DNA from 2 places in the Kitasatospora sp. NPDC098652 genome. Region 2 is predicted to be linked to the other one. Evidence: riboswitches for the same ligand, from Rfam matches in the RefSeq annotation. Region 2 holds a riboswitch; the other holds the start of a gene.
What was found. A riboswitch is a leader RNA that binds a small molecule or an ion and turns the genes downstream of it on or off. The one in region 2 is predicted to bind thiamine pyrophosphate.

Region 1 (7,840 bases), on a different contig from region 2:
CGGGTCGTCGGCGAGGTCGGCGGAGTGCAGCTGTTCGGGCCGGTCGTGCTCGCTCAGCAGCCGGGCGAGCAGGCTCTGTTCGGTCGGGACGGTCTCCAGGGCGCCGAGGCTGGCCCGGTCCAGGCCGAGGCCGACGGGCTGGCCGGTGCCGCCACCCGGCAGCAGGGTGACCAGGACGCCGCGGCCGGCGCCGAGCAGCGCGGCGCCGGAGGCGAGCACGGCGTCCAGGGTGGCGGTGGTGCCGCGGGCGCGGGCGAGCCGCTCGGTGTGCTCGTACAGGCTGGTGATTTCGGACAGGCGTCCGGCCAAACGGTCCTGCACCGTGGTGGACGGTGCCGTGGGGCCGTCGGTGCCGCCGTCCGGCGCGTCGGCGGGGCCGGGCAGGTCCGGCGGCGGGTCGAGGACGGTGAGCCCGCCCGCACAGCCGGTCTCACCCGGCTCTGCGGGCGGGGTCGACGGCTGGGCGGCCGACGCGTGGGACTTGGTCATGCCGCCACTCCTGACGCGGTGCTACGTGCCATGCGAAACCCCCAGGTACGGCCGATGTGGAGCGAGCACGGCCAAAGGACGCGTTTCGCCTCGATTCGCTACTACTCGTCATTGATCGACAGCAATGCCACCACTTCTACACAGGCCATTCGGGGCATGTCCAGATCCAGGACGACGCGGTGGCCGGTTCCACGTCCGCGCGACCCGGCCGGAGGGCGCGCACCGGGCGCGGCGCGCCGGTCGGAGCCGGAGGCATGGAGCGAGCCGGGAGCGGGCAGAACGGAGGGGACGGACCGGGTGGCCGTCCGGATCGTATGTCCGCGCCGCCCGCGATCCGGGCTGGCCGGAAGTCTCTCACTCGTACGGTGGAACCAAGCGCGCCCGGGCGGCGTCCATCCGGTCGCATACGGGATTCTCGTTCCAGGGGCTGTTCCAGTGCGCGGCCCTTCTCATGTCGTGCTCCACACCGTGCTCCACGTCGTAGCCGCGCCGTCCGCCGTGCCGCCCGCCCCGCTCCGCGCCTTTCCGGGGCCGTGCCGCCGCGGGCCCGTGCGGCGGGTCCCGACGGATGTCGGTGGGGCGGAGCGAACCGAGCGGTCAGGGAAAGGAACGAGCGCCATGCGTGAGAACCGGAAGAGCCCGAGGAGCCGGTCGCAGGAGCCCCGGGAGCCGCAGGAACCGCAGCAGTCGCAGGAGTCGTCCGCCCGGCTGGCCGCGGCGCTCACGGCCGCCGTCGAACACCGCTGGCCGGTGGTGCCCGGCACCGTGCTGTGCGGCGGCCGCTGTTCCTGCGGGGAGCCGGACTGCCCGGCGCCCGGCGCCCATCCGCACGACCCGTCCCTGCTGGCCGCCACCACGGACCCCCGGATGGTGCGCTGGTGGTGGGAGCGGCAGAACCCGGACGCGCCGGTGCTGGCCGCCACCGGCTCCGCGGTCTCGGCGGTCAGCCTGCCCGCGGCGGCCGGTGCCAGGGCGCTGGTCTACCTGGGCGCGCTGCGGCTGCCGCTCGGCCCGGTGCTCGCGATGCCGGGCCGCTACGCCCTGTTGGTGGCCCCGTACTCGCTCGACGCCCTGGGCGAGATGCTCGCCCAACTCCCTCTGGTGCCCGGATCGTTGCGCTACCACGGGCCGGGCGGCTTCCTGCCGCTGCCGCCCGGCGGCGGGGCCGGGAGGGTGCGCTGGGTGCTGGCGCCGCGGCCGGCTGCGGACGGCGGGGTCCGGTTGCCGCAGGTCGGGCCGCTGCTGGGGGAGTTGGTGGAGGCGACGGTCCGGCTGGACAGCGGGCGCTCGACGTACTGACGGATCGCCGGGTCGGGCCGGACTCCGGGCCCGGTGGTGCGGGGCGTTCCGGAAAACAAAAGATCCGGCCGCTGGCGACGGGGGATGCACCAGCGGCCGGACTCTTTAGACAGTAACAAGGATCCGCGCCCGCGCCAATTTCCAAGACGCCCTCCAGGCCCGGAAATTGCGGCTTCCCGGCGACAATGTGACGCGTATCACCCGGATCCTGCGCCCTTTAGTTCAAGGTGACCTGACGGTTCACCAGGTTTGCCCGGGCGCGCCGCTCCTCGGCGGTCAGCGGAGTCGGGTCGGCGAGGACGGCGGCGAGCCGCTCGCCGAACTCGGCGGCCGGCTTCTCGCAGTCGGCGGCGGTCATGGCGAGCGGGAGGTCCCACACCGGGACGGTGAGGCCGTGCGCGCGGAACGAGCCCACCAGGCGGGTGTCCGCGCCGAGCGAGGCCTCACCGGCGGCGTTCAGCCGGGCCAGCGCGTCCAGCAGCTGCTCCTCGGGCACGGTCATCACCCAGCGCAGGTGGTTCTTGTCCGGGGTGCCGCACCAGTAGGCGGCGTCCACGCTCGCGAGCTTCTCGGTCGGGATGGCGGAGGCGTTGGCGCGCTCCAGCGAGGCGGCGACCTCGCCGGTGGCGGTCTCGGCGTCCTCCAGCCAGAACTCGAAGCCGGTGTGCACGGTGGGCGTGAACGCGGCGGAGGTGTCCAGCAGGTCCTGGAGGCGACGGCCGCCCGGGACGGTCCGGCGGGCGGGGACGGGGCTGCCCGGCTCGGTGGCCAGGGCCAGCTCCAGGGCGTCCGCGAGGTCGCGGCTGAGGTCGCCCGAGGAGGACTGGGTCTGCAGGCCGAGCAGGATCGAGCCGTCGGCGCGGCGCAGGGCCGGCCAGGCCAGCGGCAGCACCGTCGCCAGGGTCACCGACGGGACGTCGCCAGCGGCACTCGCGGTCACCCCGGCGGCCAGCGTCAGCGGTGCCGTGGCGGCGGGCACCAGCTCGCGCAGCGCCACCCAGTCGGCCTCGCCCGGCAGGCCCTCGAACGGACGGTGCACCAGCTCCTGCACGGCGTGCGAGGCCTCCCGGCCGTGGCACGCCTTGTAGCGGCGGCCCGAGCCGCAGGGGCAGTCCTCGCGGGCCCCGACCACGGGGATCTCGCCCGTGACGGCGGTGGTGGACTGGCGCTGCGGCGCCTTCTTGGCGGCCTTCTTGCCCATGCTGCGGCTCTCCCGGGGACGGTGGTCCTGTTTCACGGGAAGCCTACTGAGGTTCCCCCGGCGCGCGGGAACGCGCCGGGGCGGGCACCGTACGCCCCGCTGCCGGTCGGGCGGGCGTCCGGCTGCCGGGTCGGACGGGCGCCCGGGTGCGGGCCGGGACGACTACGCGCTGCGGGCCGTGCCGCCCCCGGTGCGCCGGGCGTGCCGGGCACGGGCGGGCAGCGCCGCCCAGACCGTGACCTCGCCGGGCGCGTCCCGGACGCCCCAGTCGCTGGCCAGTTGGTCGACGATGGCCAGGCCGCGGCCGCCGCGTGAGGTCAGCGAGGGGCTGGCGGGCAGCGGCCGGGTGGCCGCGCCGCCGTCGGTGACCTCCAGGGTGAGCACGCCGTCGGCGTGCATCTGCCAGCGGACCAGCACGCCGCCGTCCGGCTCGGTCGCGCCGTCCTCGGGCTCCCGGCCGCCCGGCGCCGGGTGCGTCCCGGAGGGGACGCCGACCAGCACCTGGTCCACCACCTCGGCCCGGGCACCGCGGCCCAGGGCGGGCAGCGGGCCCAGCGGACGGGCGTATCGACAGGCGTTGCTCAACAGTTCGGAAAGGATCAGAACAGCATCATCGATGACCGGTTCCGGTATCTGCCGGTCACCCAGATCTCGACGCAGTCGGCGCCGTGCGACCCCGACACTCGCTGGGCCGTGCGGCACTGCCATGGTCGATGAAGTCGGCACTTCACGCGCCACCATCAACGCCACCCCCGGACCTCCTTCAGCGTATGCCGAGGGATGGATGCCCCTTGGTAATGCGTCGGAAACGACCGTCGGAGGATCCTGCGGGCCCATTTCGGGCGATGCGACTCAGGGTCGACAAGAGGTCATTCCGTGCTCACCCTCCGTCGCCCGTGCGCAAGAATTCCGGCAACAACGTGCACGGAAGGTTTGACTGCCGACCAGGGCGATCAGGTTCTCCCGGGACGGCCGGGCGCCCGGCCCCGGCTCAGCGGCCGAGCTGGGCCAGCACCTCGGCGGGCCTGTTGGTGATGATCGCGGAGACCCCGAGCTCCAGGCAGAGCTCGACGTCGGCCGGCTCGTCCACCGTCCACACGTGCACCTCGTGCCCCAGCTCGCGCAGCCGGGGCACCAGCTGCGGCTTGGCCTTGACCAGTTCGATGCCGGGGCCGGCGATCCGGGCCCCGCCCGGCAGCGGCTGCCCGGGGCGGAGGCGGCCCAGCAGCGGCAGCATCCGTTCGATCAGGAACACTCGCCGGTAGTCGGGCGCGGCGGCGGCCACCCGGTTCAGCGCGATCGAGGAGAAGCTCATGATCCGGGCGGACGGGCGGTCGCCGTCCGGGGCGGTGCCGATCTTGTACCGCTCCAGGGTGCGCAGCAGCTCGGCCTCGACCCGGCCGCGGAACCGCACCGGGTGCTTGGTCTCGATCGCCAGGTCCACCGGGCGGCCGCAGTCCACCACCAGTTCGAGCAGCCGCTCCAGCCGCAGCACGCCGCGCAGCTCGGGGTCGGTGCTGGGCCGGCCGGTCTTCCATGCGCCGAAGTCGTACGCCTCCAGCTCGGCCAGCGTCATCGCGGAGACGGTGCCGCGGCCGTTCGACACCCGGCCGATCCGGCGGTCGTGCACGCAGACCAGGTGGCCGTCGGCCGTCACCCGCACGTCGCACTCGACGGCGTCCGCGCCCTCGTCGAGCGCGCGCCGGTACGCCGCGAGGGTGTGCTCGGGCAGGGCGTGGGAGGAGCCGCGGTGGGCGATCACCTGGACGGAGGGCGTGGTGCGCGCCGCCGCCGAGGGCAGTTCTGGGCTGGTCACGGCCCCAACGATAGGGGGCGCGGGTGAACCGGGGGCGAAGCCGGTCCCAACCTGTGGGGCCGGCTCCGCCTCCGGTGGGTCAGGCCCGGGCGGTGCGGTGGGTCAGGCCCGGGCGGTGCGGTGGGTCAGGCCCGGGCGGTGCGGCGGGTCAGCGGGGTGAGGCCCCAGGTGGCCAGCGCCGGCAGCAGGAAGGCGAACAGCGAGGCCGAGGTCCACTCCTGCGGGGTGAAGTGCAGCGCCTGCTGGGCCGAGGTCCAGAAGTCCACCCACCAGTCGGCCACCGCGGTCGGCGCGATCAGCTGGTAGACGGCGAAGCCCAGCACCCACGGCAGCAGCATCAGCCAGCGGGACGGCGCCCGCTCGGAGAGGTCCCAGCCGTGCCGGCCGGCGCCGAAGAAGTAGTCCACCGCCAGCACCGCCAGCAGCGGCACGAAGACCGAGCCGATCAGGCCGAGGAAGTTGCTGTAGGTGTCGGTGAACCGGTCGATCCTGAGCGCCAGCACGGTGGTCAGCACGCCGATCCCGCCGCTCAGCACCCGGCGGTCCACCCGCGGCAGCAGGTTCTGCAGCGACATCGCGGTCGAGTAGACGTTGGCGAAGGACTGGTCGGTCTCGCGCAGCACCAGCACCAGCAGGAACAGCCAGCCGGCCCAGACGCCGAGGAAGGAGTCGAAGATCCGGCTCGGGTCGCCGTCGGACTGGAGCAGCGCCATCAGCCCCAGCACGTAGCACCAGACCTGGGCGACGGTGTAGCCGGAGAAGCTGCCCCAGAAGGCCGACTTCGGGCTGCGCGAGTGCCGGGTGTAGTCGGCGGCCATCGGGACGAAGGAGATCGACACCGCGATCATCGCGTCGGTGGCGCCCAGGAAGCCGTGCCAGTTGCCCGCGCCCGGGTCCGGCACGCCCTGGCGGCCCAGCTGGACGGTGAAGTACACCATCGCGACCGCGACCGCCCCGGCCACGAAGCGGCGCAGCACCGCGATCGAGCCCAGCGGCCAGATCGTCAGCACGGTGGTCAGCGCGCCCGCGAGCAGCACGAACAGCCAGCGGTAGTCGCTGGTGTGGGCGACGGTCTGGGCGCCCGCCGCGATGGTCAGCAGCTCGAACACGCCCCAGCCGACGCACTGGACGATGTTCAGCACGGTCGGCAGGTAGGACAGCCGGGTGCCGAACAGGCCGCGCAGGTTGGCCATCGCGGGGGCGCCGGTGCGGGCGCCGATCAGCGCGGCGACGCCGAGCATCGCGGTGCCGACCGCCGTACCGGTCACGATCGCCGTCACCGCGGCGGCCAGCGACAGCTCGCTGCCCTTCTCGCCGAGCACGGTCGCGGCGGTGGAGAAGCCGATCAGGCTGACGCCGAGGTTCATCCAGAGCGCGAAGTGGTCCCGGAAGCGCAGGGTGCGCGGCGGCTCGGTGTCCAGGACCAGCGGCGCCTCGACGCGGTGGTCCAGCAGCGCGGCACCGGCGCCGGCCGGGCCCGGGGGGAAATCCTTGGACGCGGGCGCGCCCGAAGAAGAGGATGGCGAAGCAGGCGGCATGGCCGATACTCCCTACGCCGGCATTACCCGGACAGGTTCCGGCGGTCAGCGCCCCCTCGACGGTCCGCCGGTCACTGGCCTGGCGTACGGTCGACATGCGCACTCTCAGCCTGGTCGGTCCAAGCTCCCGCGTGTCAGTTTGGAGCGACAGGCTAACCGGCACGGAGACGAACGCCAAAGGCCACGGGGTGCGCGGTCCGCATCGCGGGACGCCGGGCGGGGGTGGGGAGCCCCGGCTGTCGGTGGCGGCTAAGGATTCTTATGAGTTATTCAGAGGGGTCCTTACGGCAATCGAATCGTCGGTGCGAAAAACTATGGTCCTTGGTTCTGTCAGCTATGGAGGTCGTCCGTGAGCACCGAGCGCGAGGTTGGGCCCACCGGGCCGCAGGGGGAGCAGCCCGCGGGGGCCCCGGAGGCGGCGGGTGCCGCTTCCGAGGGCACCGCTCAGGGCGGCCACAAGCCGACCATGGCCTTCAGTCGGGTCCCCGAGCCGAAGGACGAGCCGGTGGACGCCACGGCCGAGGCCGCCCCGGCTGGTCCGGCCGACAGCGGGCACAAGCCGACCATGGCCTTCGGCCGGATCCCGGAGCCGGCCGCCGCGAGCGCGGCGGCCGAGGCCGCCCCGGAGGCCCCGGCCCCGGCCGTCCCGGCCGACGGCGGGCACAAGCCCACCGTCGCCTTCACCAAGGTGCCCGCGCCGGAGGCCCCGGCCGCGCCGGCCGCGCCGGCCGCGGCCGCCGTCGAGGAGCCGGCCGTCGACCCGGTCACCGGCTACCTCGACGCCCCGCCGCCGGTCCTGCCGCCCGCGCCGCCCGCCGCACCCGCACCCGCCGCGGCCCCGGTCGCCGCCGCCCCGGCCGCGCCCGCCCTGCCGCCGGGCGCCCCGGGTACCAACCCGTACGCGACCCCGACCCACGGCGTGCCGGCTGCCGGCGCCCAGGACCCGTACGGCGTTTCGGCCGCCAACGCCCAGGAGCCGTACGGTGCTCCGGCCGCCGGTGTGCCCGTCGCGCCCGGTGCGCCCGGTCACCACCCCTTCGGTGCCGGCCAGCCGCTCGGCGGCTGGGGCGCCGGCCACGACGCCGGTGCCGGCCACCCCGGCGGCCCCGGCGGTCCGCTCGGCTACCCCGCCGAGTACCCCGGCGGCCCGGGCGGCCACGGCCCGCGCAAGAAGCGCGGCGGCCTGGTGGCCCTGCTCGCGGCCGTCGCGCTGGTCGCCGGCATCGCGGGTGGCGCGGTCGGTGTGGTCGCCAGCGACCACAACAGCGGCAGCAGCTCGGCGGACGACCACCGCAGCACCACCGTCCAGGCCAGCAACACCCAGAAGAACGAGCCGGCCCCCGGGTCGATCGCCGCCATCGCCCAGAAGGCGCTGCCCAGCGTCGTCACCATCAAGGCGCAGAACAGCACCGAGTCGGGCACCGGCACCGGCTTCGTCTTCGACACCGAGGGCCACATCCTCACCAACAACCACGTGGTCGCGCCGACCCTCAACGG
Region 2 (7,840 bases):
AGCTTCTCCAGGAGTTCCAGCTGGGTGTCCAGGTAGTCGATGTGGTGCTCCTCGTCGGCCAGGATGTCCTCGAAGATGTTCGCCGAGGTGACGTCGTTCTTGGCCCGCATCACGACGATCCCGCGCTTGAGCCGGTCGATCGCCTCGACCTCGATCTGGCGGTCCGCCTCGAACATCTCCTTGACCGTCTGGCCGATCCGGACGTGGAACAGCCGCTGGTAGTTGGGAAGCCCCTCCAGGAACAGGATCCGGTCGGTGAGCGTCTCGGCGTGCTTCATCTCGTCGAACGACTCGTGCCGGGTGTACTTGGCGAGTTTCGTCCAGCCGAAGTTCTCCTGCATCTTGGCGTGCAGGAAGTACTGGTTGATCGCGGTGAGCTCGGCCGTGAGTTGCTCATTGAGGAACTCGATGACCTCCGGGTCGCCCTGCATGGTGCTGCCTCCCTGCGCTACGTCCTGCGGTGAGTCCTGCGCTGCGCATCCTGGCACCGTATCGGGAGGAAATTCCAGTAAGTTCACACTCACTAGGACATGTGTCGGAATATCCGATTTGGGAGATAAGTGGGGGGCGCACGATCGACCATTGGCCCGTACGGGCGGGGCGTGCACCCGGGCCAAGGGGCGCGCGCTGGGGCCCGTCCGCCGTCTGTCACCATGGAGCCATGGGTCAGTCCGAACAAGAACCGCTTCCGCCGTCTGACCCGACCCTCCCCCCGGGGCAGCGCGCGCAGCGCGGCTGGCCGGCCCTGCACTACGGACCGGTGCCCCGCTTCAAGCCGCTGACCTGGGACCTCCAGGTGTTCGGGGCCACCGCCTCGGCGGAGAAGCACAGCTGGGACTTCGCGGCCTTCACCGCGCTGCCGCGCACCACCGTGGTCGCCGACCTGCACTGCGTCACCAAGTTCTCGATGCTCGGCAACGAATGGACGGGCGTGCCCGCGGCCCTGCTGCTCGACCTGGTGCCCCCCTCGCCCGGCGTCACCCACGTCATGGTCTGGGCCGAGTACGGCTACAGCGCCAACCTGCGGCTGGCCGACTTCGCCGACCCGCACACCGTGCTCGCCACCCACCGCAACGGCGAGGCGCTGACCGCCGAACACGGCTTCCCGGTGCGCCTGGTGGTGCCGCGGCTGTACGCCTGGAAGGGCCCCAAGTGGGTGCGCGCGGTGGAGTACATGCGGGCCGACCGGCGCGGCTTCTGGGAGGAGCGCGGCTACCACAACCAGGCCGACCCGTGGCGCGAGCAGCGCTACTCCTACCAGGAGGAGCCGGGCGACGGGCCGCTCCGCTGAGCGGTGGACCCCGTGCGGGCCGAGCGGTGAACCCCGTCAGAACAGCGAGAAGTTGACCGTCACCACGGTCTTCTGCGGGCGCCGCTCGCCGGCCGCCGGGGACTGGCTGCCGACCTTGCCCATGCCGAGCGTCCAGTCCGTGCCGGCCTTCATGGTGAAGCCCGCCGCCTGCAGCGCCCGCTGGGCGTCGTCCCGGCTCATCCCGCCGACGTCCGGGACCGGCACCATGCCCTTGCTGACCACCAGCGAGACCGCGGAGTTCTCCGGCAACTGCTGCCCGGCCGCCGGCGTGCTGCTGATCACCGAGCCCTCCGGCACGGTGTCGTTGTAGGTCTGGGTCACCCCGCCCCTGGTCAGCTGGGCGCCGGCCAGAGCGGCGGCCGCGTCGTCCGCGCTCTTGCCGGTGACGTCCGGCACGGCGATCCGCTTGGGGCCCTTGGAGAGGGTGACCGTCACCGGGTCGCTCTTGCGGGTGCGCGCGCCCACCCCGGGGTCGGTGGAGATCACCTGCCCGGCCGGGACGGACTCGCTGAACACCTCGACGAAGCGGCCGTGCATGCCCTCGCCGTCCAGGATCCGCTGCGCCTGCGACCGGTCCTTGCCGAGCACGCTCGGCACCGAGCCGTACAGCCCCTCGGAGATCCCGTAGGTGACCCCGCCGACCGCCAGCACCAGGGCGGTCAGTGCGGCCGCCCAGAGCAGCGCCTTGCGCGGGAGGCGGCGCGCCCGGCCGGGCCGGCGGGGCCGGACCGGGGTCGGCTCGTCGTACGGGCGGGGCTCGACCAGCAGCTGGTCCAGCAGCTCGGCCGGCACGTCCAGCACGCTGGTGCGCTCCGCCGGCGGGGCGTCGGCGGGCCCGGGGAGCGGCTGGATCACCGAGGTCGGCTCGCTGGTCGGGTAGCGCGGGCTGGGCCGGGTGGAGGCCGGCGGCTCGGCGTCCAGCTCCTCCGGGGTGAGCGTGCGGCGGACCCGCTGGAGGGCGGCGAGCAGCTCCACCGCGTCGTACGGGCGGGCGTCGGCGGCCCGGGCGCAGGCGCCGGCCACTATGGCGTCCAGCGCCGGGGCGACGGCGGGGGCGGTCAGCGAGGGGGCGGGGACGTCCTCGTGCAGGTGCTTGTACATGACCTGGACGGGGTTGTCGCCCGTGTGCGGACGGCGGCCGGTGAGCATCTCGTACAGCAGGATGCCGGCCGCGTAGACGTCGACCCGCTGGTCGGTGGGGGCGTCCGGGAGGATCTGCTCGGGGGCCAGGTAGGAGACGGTGCCCATGACGGTGCCGCCGGTGGCGGTGCTGGTCGAGGTGGGCGCGCCGTCGGCGCTGCCGAGCACCCGGACCAGGCCGAAGTCGGCGACCTTGACCAGGCCGGTCTCGGTGATCAGCACGTTCTCCGGCTTGACGTCCCGGTGGACCAGCCCGGCCCGGTGGGCGGCGCCGAGCGCGGCGAGCACCGGTTCCAGCACGTCCAGGGCGGCCCGGACGGACAGCGCGCCGCGGTCGCGCAGCAGGTCGCGCAGGGTGCGGCCGGGCACGTACTCCATGGCGAGGAAAACGTTTCCGCCGTCCGCGCCCTGGTCGAAGACGTTGACCACGTTGGGGTGGGTGAGCTTGGCGACCGCCTTGGCCTCGCGGATGAAGCGGGCGGTGAAGCCCTCGTCCCCGGCGAGCTGGGGGTGCATCACCTTGAGGGCGACCACCCGGTCCAGCCGGGTGTCGGTGCCCCGGTACACGGTGGACATCCCGCCGGTCGCGATGCGCTGCTCGACCCGGTACCGGTTGTCGAGCACGGTACCGATCAGGGGGTCGTGCAGTGCCATGTCCACCCGGGGGAGTCTAGTGGGGCGGGCGCGGGCCGGTCCCGGCGGACACCGCCTCCGGGACCGGCTTGTGACATCCGCTACGGGTTCAGAACGCCGGCCGCTCGCGGGTGTCCAGGTCGGCGCGGCCGGCCATCGCCGAGGAGGCCTCGGCGTGGAAGCGGCGCGGGATGCGCCCGGCCCGGTGGGCGAGCCGGCCCGCCTCGGCGGCGTGCCGCATCGCCTCGGCCATCAGCACCGGGTCCTGGGCCCGGGTCACCGCGGAGGCGAGCATCACCGCGGCGCAGCCCAGCTCCATCGCCAGCGCGACGTCGGAGGCGGTGCCGGCGCCCGCGTCCAGGATCACCGGGACGCCCGCGCTCTCCACGATCAGCTGGAAGTTGTGCGGGTTGCGGATGCCCAGCCCGGAGCCGATCGGCGAGCCCAGTGGCATGATGGCCGCACAGCCGACGTCCTCCAACTTCCGGGCCAGCACCGGGTCGTCGTTGGTGTACGGGAGCACCGTGAAGCCGTCGTCGACCAGCGTCTCGGCGGCCTCCAGGGTCTCGATCGGGTCCGGCAGCAGGGTGCGCTCGTCGGCGATCACCTCCAGCTTCACCCAGTCGGTGCCGAGTGCCTCGCGGGCCAGCCGGGCGGTCAGCACCGCCTCGCCGGCGGTGAAGCAGCCGGCGGTGTTGGGCAGCACCCGGATGCCGTTGCGGGTCAGCACGTCCAGGACGGAGCCCTGGGTGTTCGCGTCCACCCGGCGCATGGCCACGGTGGTCAGCTCGGTGCCGGAGACGAGCAGGGCGCGCTCCAGGACCTCCAGGCTCGGCGCGCCGCCGGTGCCCATGATGAGCCGGGAGGAGAAGGTCGTCCCGGCGATGGTCAGCAGGTCGTCGGCCATGGTTCAGCCTCCCTGGACGGCGGTCAGGATCTCGATCCGGTCGCCGCTGTCCAGCGTCGTCCCGGGCCATGAACTGCGCGGCACCACGGCCTCGTTGAGGGCGGCCGCGACGCCGGAGTTGGCGGCGCTGACGGTGGCCACCAGTTCGGCGAGGGTGGTGGCGGCGGGCAGCCGGCGGGGCTCGCCGTTGACGGTCAGGGCGATCTCGTTCGGGGCGGTCTCGGTCGGGGCGGTCTCGGTCGGGGCGGTCTCGGTCGGGGCGGTCTCGGTCGGGGCGTTCTTGTTCGGGGCGTTCTTGTTCGGGGCGTTCTTGTTCGGGGCGGTCTCGGTCATGCGCAGGCCTTCGCGACGGGGGTTTCGGGGGAGAACCGGGTCGGCGTGAACGGCCGTGCCAGGTCGGGGACTTCGCCGGTCGCCAGGTAGTCGGCGAGCAGGTCGGCGGTGACCGGGGTGAGCAGCACGCCGTTGCGGTAGTGGCCGGTGGCGGCGACCAGTCCGGGCAGGGCGGTCGGGCCCAGCAGCGGGGCGTTGTCCGGCGAGCCGGGGCGCAGCCCGGCGGAGGTCTCGCGCAGCGGGAGTTCGGTGATCCCCGGTACCAACTCGTGCGCGTCGCGCAGGAGTTCGTACACCCCGCCGGCGGTGACGGTGGTGTCGTAGCCCTGCTCCTCGGTGGTCGCGCCGATCACCAGCTCGCCGTTCTCCCGGGGGACGAGGTACAGGTGCTGCCCGCGCACCACCGCGCGGACGTTGCGGGACAGGAACGGCCGGTAGGCCTGCGGGATGTGCAGCCGGACGATCTGCCCCTTCACCGGCCGCACCGGGGGCAGCACTCCCGCGGGCAGCCCGGGCAGTCGGTGGCTGTGCGGGCCGGCGGCGAGGACCACCTGCTCGGCGGTCAGGGACTCCCCGTCGTCCAGCCGGGCGCCGACCGCGCGGCCGCCGTCCACCAGCAGCTCGACGGCCTCGGCCCGGTGCAGCCGGACGCCGGCCCGCTCGCAGGCGGCGACCAGGGCGGTCAGCAGCCGGCGCGGATCCACCTGGTGGTCGTCCGCGACGTGTAGGCCGCCGCGCACGCCGGGGGCGAGCATCGGCTCCAGCCGGCGGGCCTCCCGGCCGGTCAGCCAGCTGGAGTTCAGGCCCAGCCGCTGGTGGAAGGCGTGCAGTTCGCGCAGCTCCGCGCGGTCGTCGGAGTCCAGGGCGACGGCGATGGTGCCGCAGCGGCGGTAGCCGGTGTCCAGGCCGCCACTGGCTTCGGTGAGCTCGGCGGCGAAGGACTCGTACCGTTGGTTGGAGGCCATCCCGAGGTGCAGCAGCGGCTCCTCGCCGTACTGCAGCTCGGTGACCGGGGCGAGCATCCCGGCGGCGACCCCGGCCGCCCCGCGGCCGTGGCCGGGGTCGACCACGATCACGTTCCGCAGCCCGCGTTGCGCGGCGCGCCAGGCGACGGCGAGGCCGATGACGCCCCCGCCGATCACCAGCACGTCGGCGCGGCTGCCCGATGGCATGCGTGACAAAGCTGCTCTTCTCCCTTCGCCGGTATGACCCGGATCAGGTTCGGACGGTCGCAGGCCGTGCCAGCCCGCCTCTCAGCCCGGTCCGCCGGGCTCCCGTGTGGTGCGTCCACCTTAACGCCGGGGGTCGGCCCGGCCGAAGGGCCGTGTGAGGGGTGAGACGGGGGCGGCCCCGGCGGTGTCGGGCGGGCGAGCGGTCCGGTGGTGAGCGGCTCAGAGCCGGTTCAGCGGTGCTGGGTACAGTGACGGGCGTGGCAGAGCTGAGCGGAACGGACCGGGTGGCCGTCGTCGTCGGAGCCGGGCTGGCCGGGGCGCAGTGCGCCCTGCGGCTGCGGCAGGGCGGCTGGCCGGGGCGGATCGTCCTGGTCGGCGAGGAGCGGCACGCGCCGTACGACCGGCCGCCGCTCTCCAAGGACGTGCTGCTCGGCAAGACCGACGCCACCACCCTGGACATCGACTACGGGCCGCTCGGCATCGAACTGCTCACCGGCCGCCGGGCCACCGGGCTCGCCCCGGGCGTGCTGCGCACCGACGGCGGCGACCTCCCGTACGACACGCTGGTGATCGCCACCGGCGCCACCCCGCGCGCCCTGCCCGGGGCCGAGCGCGCCCACCTGCTGCACACCCTGGACGACGCCCTGGCGCTGCGCGCGCTGCTGCGCCCCGGGCTGCGGCTGGTGCTGGTCGGCGCGGGCTGGATCGGCGCCGAGGTGTCCACCGCCGCGCGGCAGGCCGGCTGCGAGGTCACCGTGGTCGAGGCCGGTCCGGCGCCGGTGCCGGGCGCGCTGCCGACCGCGGTCGGCTCGGCGATGGCCGCCTGGTACGCCGAGGCCGGGGTCGACCTGCGCTGCGGGGTCGGGGTGGCTGGCGTAGAGCCGGGGGCGGTGCTGCTGGCCGACGGCTCCCGCCTGCCGGCCGACGAGGTGGTGGTCGGCATCGGCGCCCGGCCCGCGACCGGCTGGCTGGCCGGCTCGGGCGTCGAGCTGGACGCCTCCGGAGCGGTCGTGGTGGACGGGCGGCTGCGCACCGGCCTGCCCGGGGTGTTCGCGGCCGGGGACTGCGTCAGCTACCCGTCGGCCCGCTCGGGCGCCCGGCTGGCCGTCCAGCACTGGGACCACGCGCTGCAGTCCGGCTCCGCCGCGGCCGCCGCCGTGCTCGGGGCGGACGCGCCGTACGACCCGGTGCCGTACTTCTGGTCCGAGCAGTTCGGGCGGATGGTCCAGTACGCCGGCCGGCACGCCGAGGGCGACGAACTGCTGTGGCGCGGCAGCCCGCAGGAGGCCGCCTGGTCGGTGCTCTGGCTGCGCGACGGGGTGCCGAGCGCGCTGCTGGCGGTGGACCGGCCGCGCGACCTCACCCAGGGCCGGAAGCTGATCGAACGCGGTGCGGTGCTCGACCGGGCGCTCGCCGCGGACCCCACGGTGGCGCTCAAGGGAGCCGTCGCGGGGTAGCGAGTGGTGCGCGGCGGGCCGCGGAGGTGGCAGTCTGGTGGCGTGAGTGAGATCGAAAGCAAGATTGAAGCCCTGGTCACCGACTGGATGTACCTGCCCGACATCTCGGAGCAGTGGGGGGTCCGGGTCACCGAAGTGCGTGACCTGGTCAAGAACGGCGGCCTGATCGCCGTCCGGCGCGGCCCGAACAAGTCGCTGCAGGTCCCGGCGGCGTTCATCGACGGCCAGGGGCTGGTCAAGCACCTGTCCGGCACCCTGACCGTGCTGCGGGACTGCGGGTACAACGACGTGGAGATCCTGGAGTGGCTCTTCACCGAGGACCCGTCGCTGCCCGGCAGCCCGATCCAGGCGCTCCGGGAGAACCGCGGCACCGAGGTCAAGCGCCGCGCCCAGGCGATGCTGATCTGATGGCGGCGGACACGCTGCGCGCCCGCCTGGCCGACGCCCGGCTCTACCTGTGCACCGACGCCCGTCGCGAGCAGGGCGACCTGGCCGAGTTCCTGGACGCGGCGCTGGCCGGCGGGGTGGACATCGTCCAGCTCCGCGACAAGGGCCTGGAGGCCAAGCAGGAGCTGGCGGCGCTGGAGGTCTTCGCCGACGCCTGCCGCCGGCACGGCAAGCTGCTGGCCGTCAACGACCGCGCCGACGTCGCCCACGCGGCCCGGCCGGACGTGCTGCACCTGGGCCAGGACGACCTGCCGGTGCCGGCCGCCCGGGCGATCCTCGGCGAGGACGTGCTGATCGGCCGCTCCTGCCACGCCGAGTCCGAGGTGGACGCGGCGGTCGCCGAGCCCGGCGTGGACTACTTCTGCACCGGCCCGGTCTGGCCGACCCCGACCAAGCCGGGCCGCCACGCGCCGGGCCTCGGCCTGGTCTCGTACGCGGC

Region 1: it holds a riboswitch for thiamine pyrophosphate, as region 2 does, so the genes downstream of both, ACIQWA_RS22255 (purine-cytosine permease family protein) here and thiO (glycine oxidase ThiO) in region 2, are expected to answer to the same signal.

Annotation. Positions count from the first base shown of each region.
Region 1 covers NZ_JBIWAQ010000010.1:89,383-97,222, reverse strand. Annotated here, with positions in the region: gene ACIQWA_RS22280 (PP2C family protein-serine/threonine phosphatase) at 1-489, opposite strand, end outside; gene ACIQWA_RS22275 (bifunctional DNA primase/polymerase) at 1,108-1,788, shown strand; gene ACIQWA_RS22270 (DUF5926 family protein) at 2,006-2,989, opposite strand; gene ACIQWA_RS22265 (ATP-binding protein) at 3,152-3,574, opposite strand; gene ACIQWA_RS22260 (glycerophosphodiester phosphodiesterase) at 3,981-4,805, opposite strand; gene ACIQWA_RS22255 (purine-cytosine permease family protein) at 4,931-6,343, opposite strand; TPP riboswitch at 6,336-6,484, opposite strand; gene ACIQWA_RS22250 (S1C family serine protease) at 6,693-7,840, shown strand, end outside.
Region 2 covers NZ_JBIWAQ010000016.1:33,866-41,705, reverse strand. Annotated here, with positions in the region: gene bfr (bacterioferritin) at 1-431, opposite strand, end outside; gene ACIQWA_RS28760 (molybdopterin-dependent oxidoreductase) at 662-1,291, shown strand; gene pknB (Stk1 family PASTA domain-containing Ser/Thr kinase) at 1,328-3,106, opposite strand; gene ACIQWA_RS28750 (thiazole synthase) at 3,195-3,992, opposite strand; gene thiS (sulfur carrier protein ThiS) at 3,996-4,325, opposite strand; gene thiO (glycine oxidase ThiO) at 4,322-5,497, opposite strand; TPP riboswitch at 5,501-5,613, opposite strand; gene ACIQWA_RS28735 (NAD(P)/FAD-dependent oxidoreductase) at 5,746-6,954, shown strand; gene ACIQWA_RS28730 (Rv2175c family DNA-binding protein) at 6,997-7,362, shown strand; gene thiE (thiamine phosphate synthase) at 7,362-7,840, shown strand, end outside.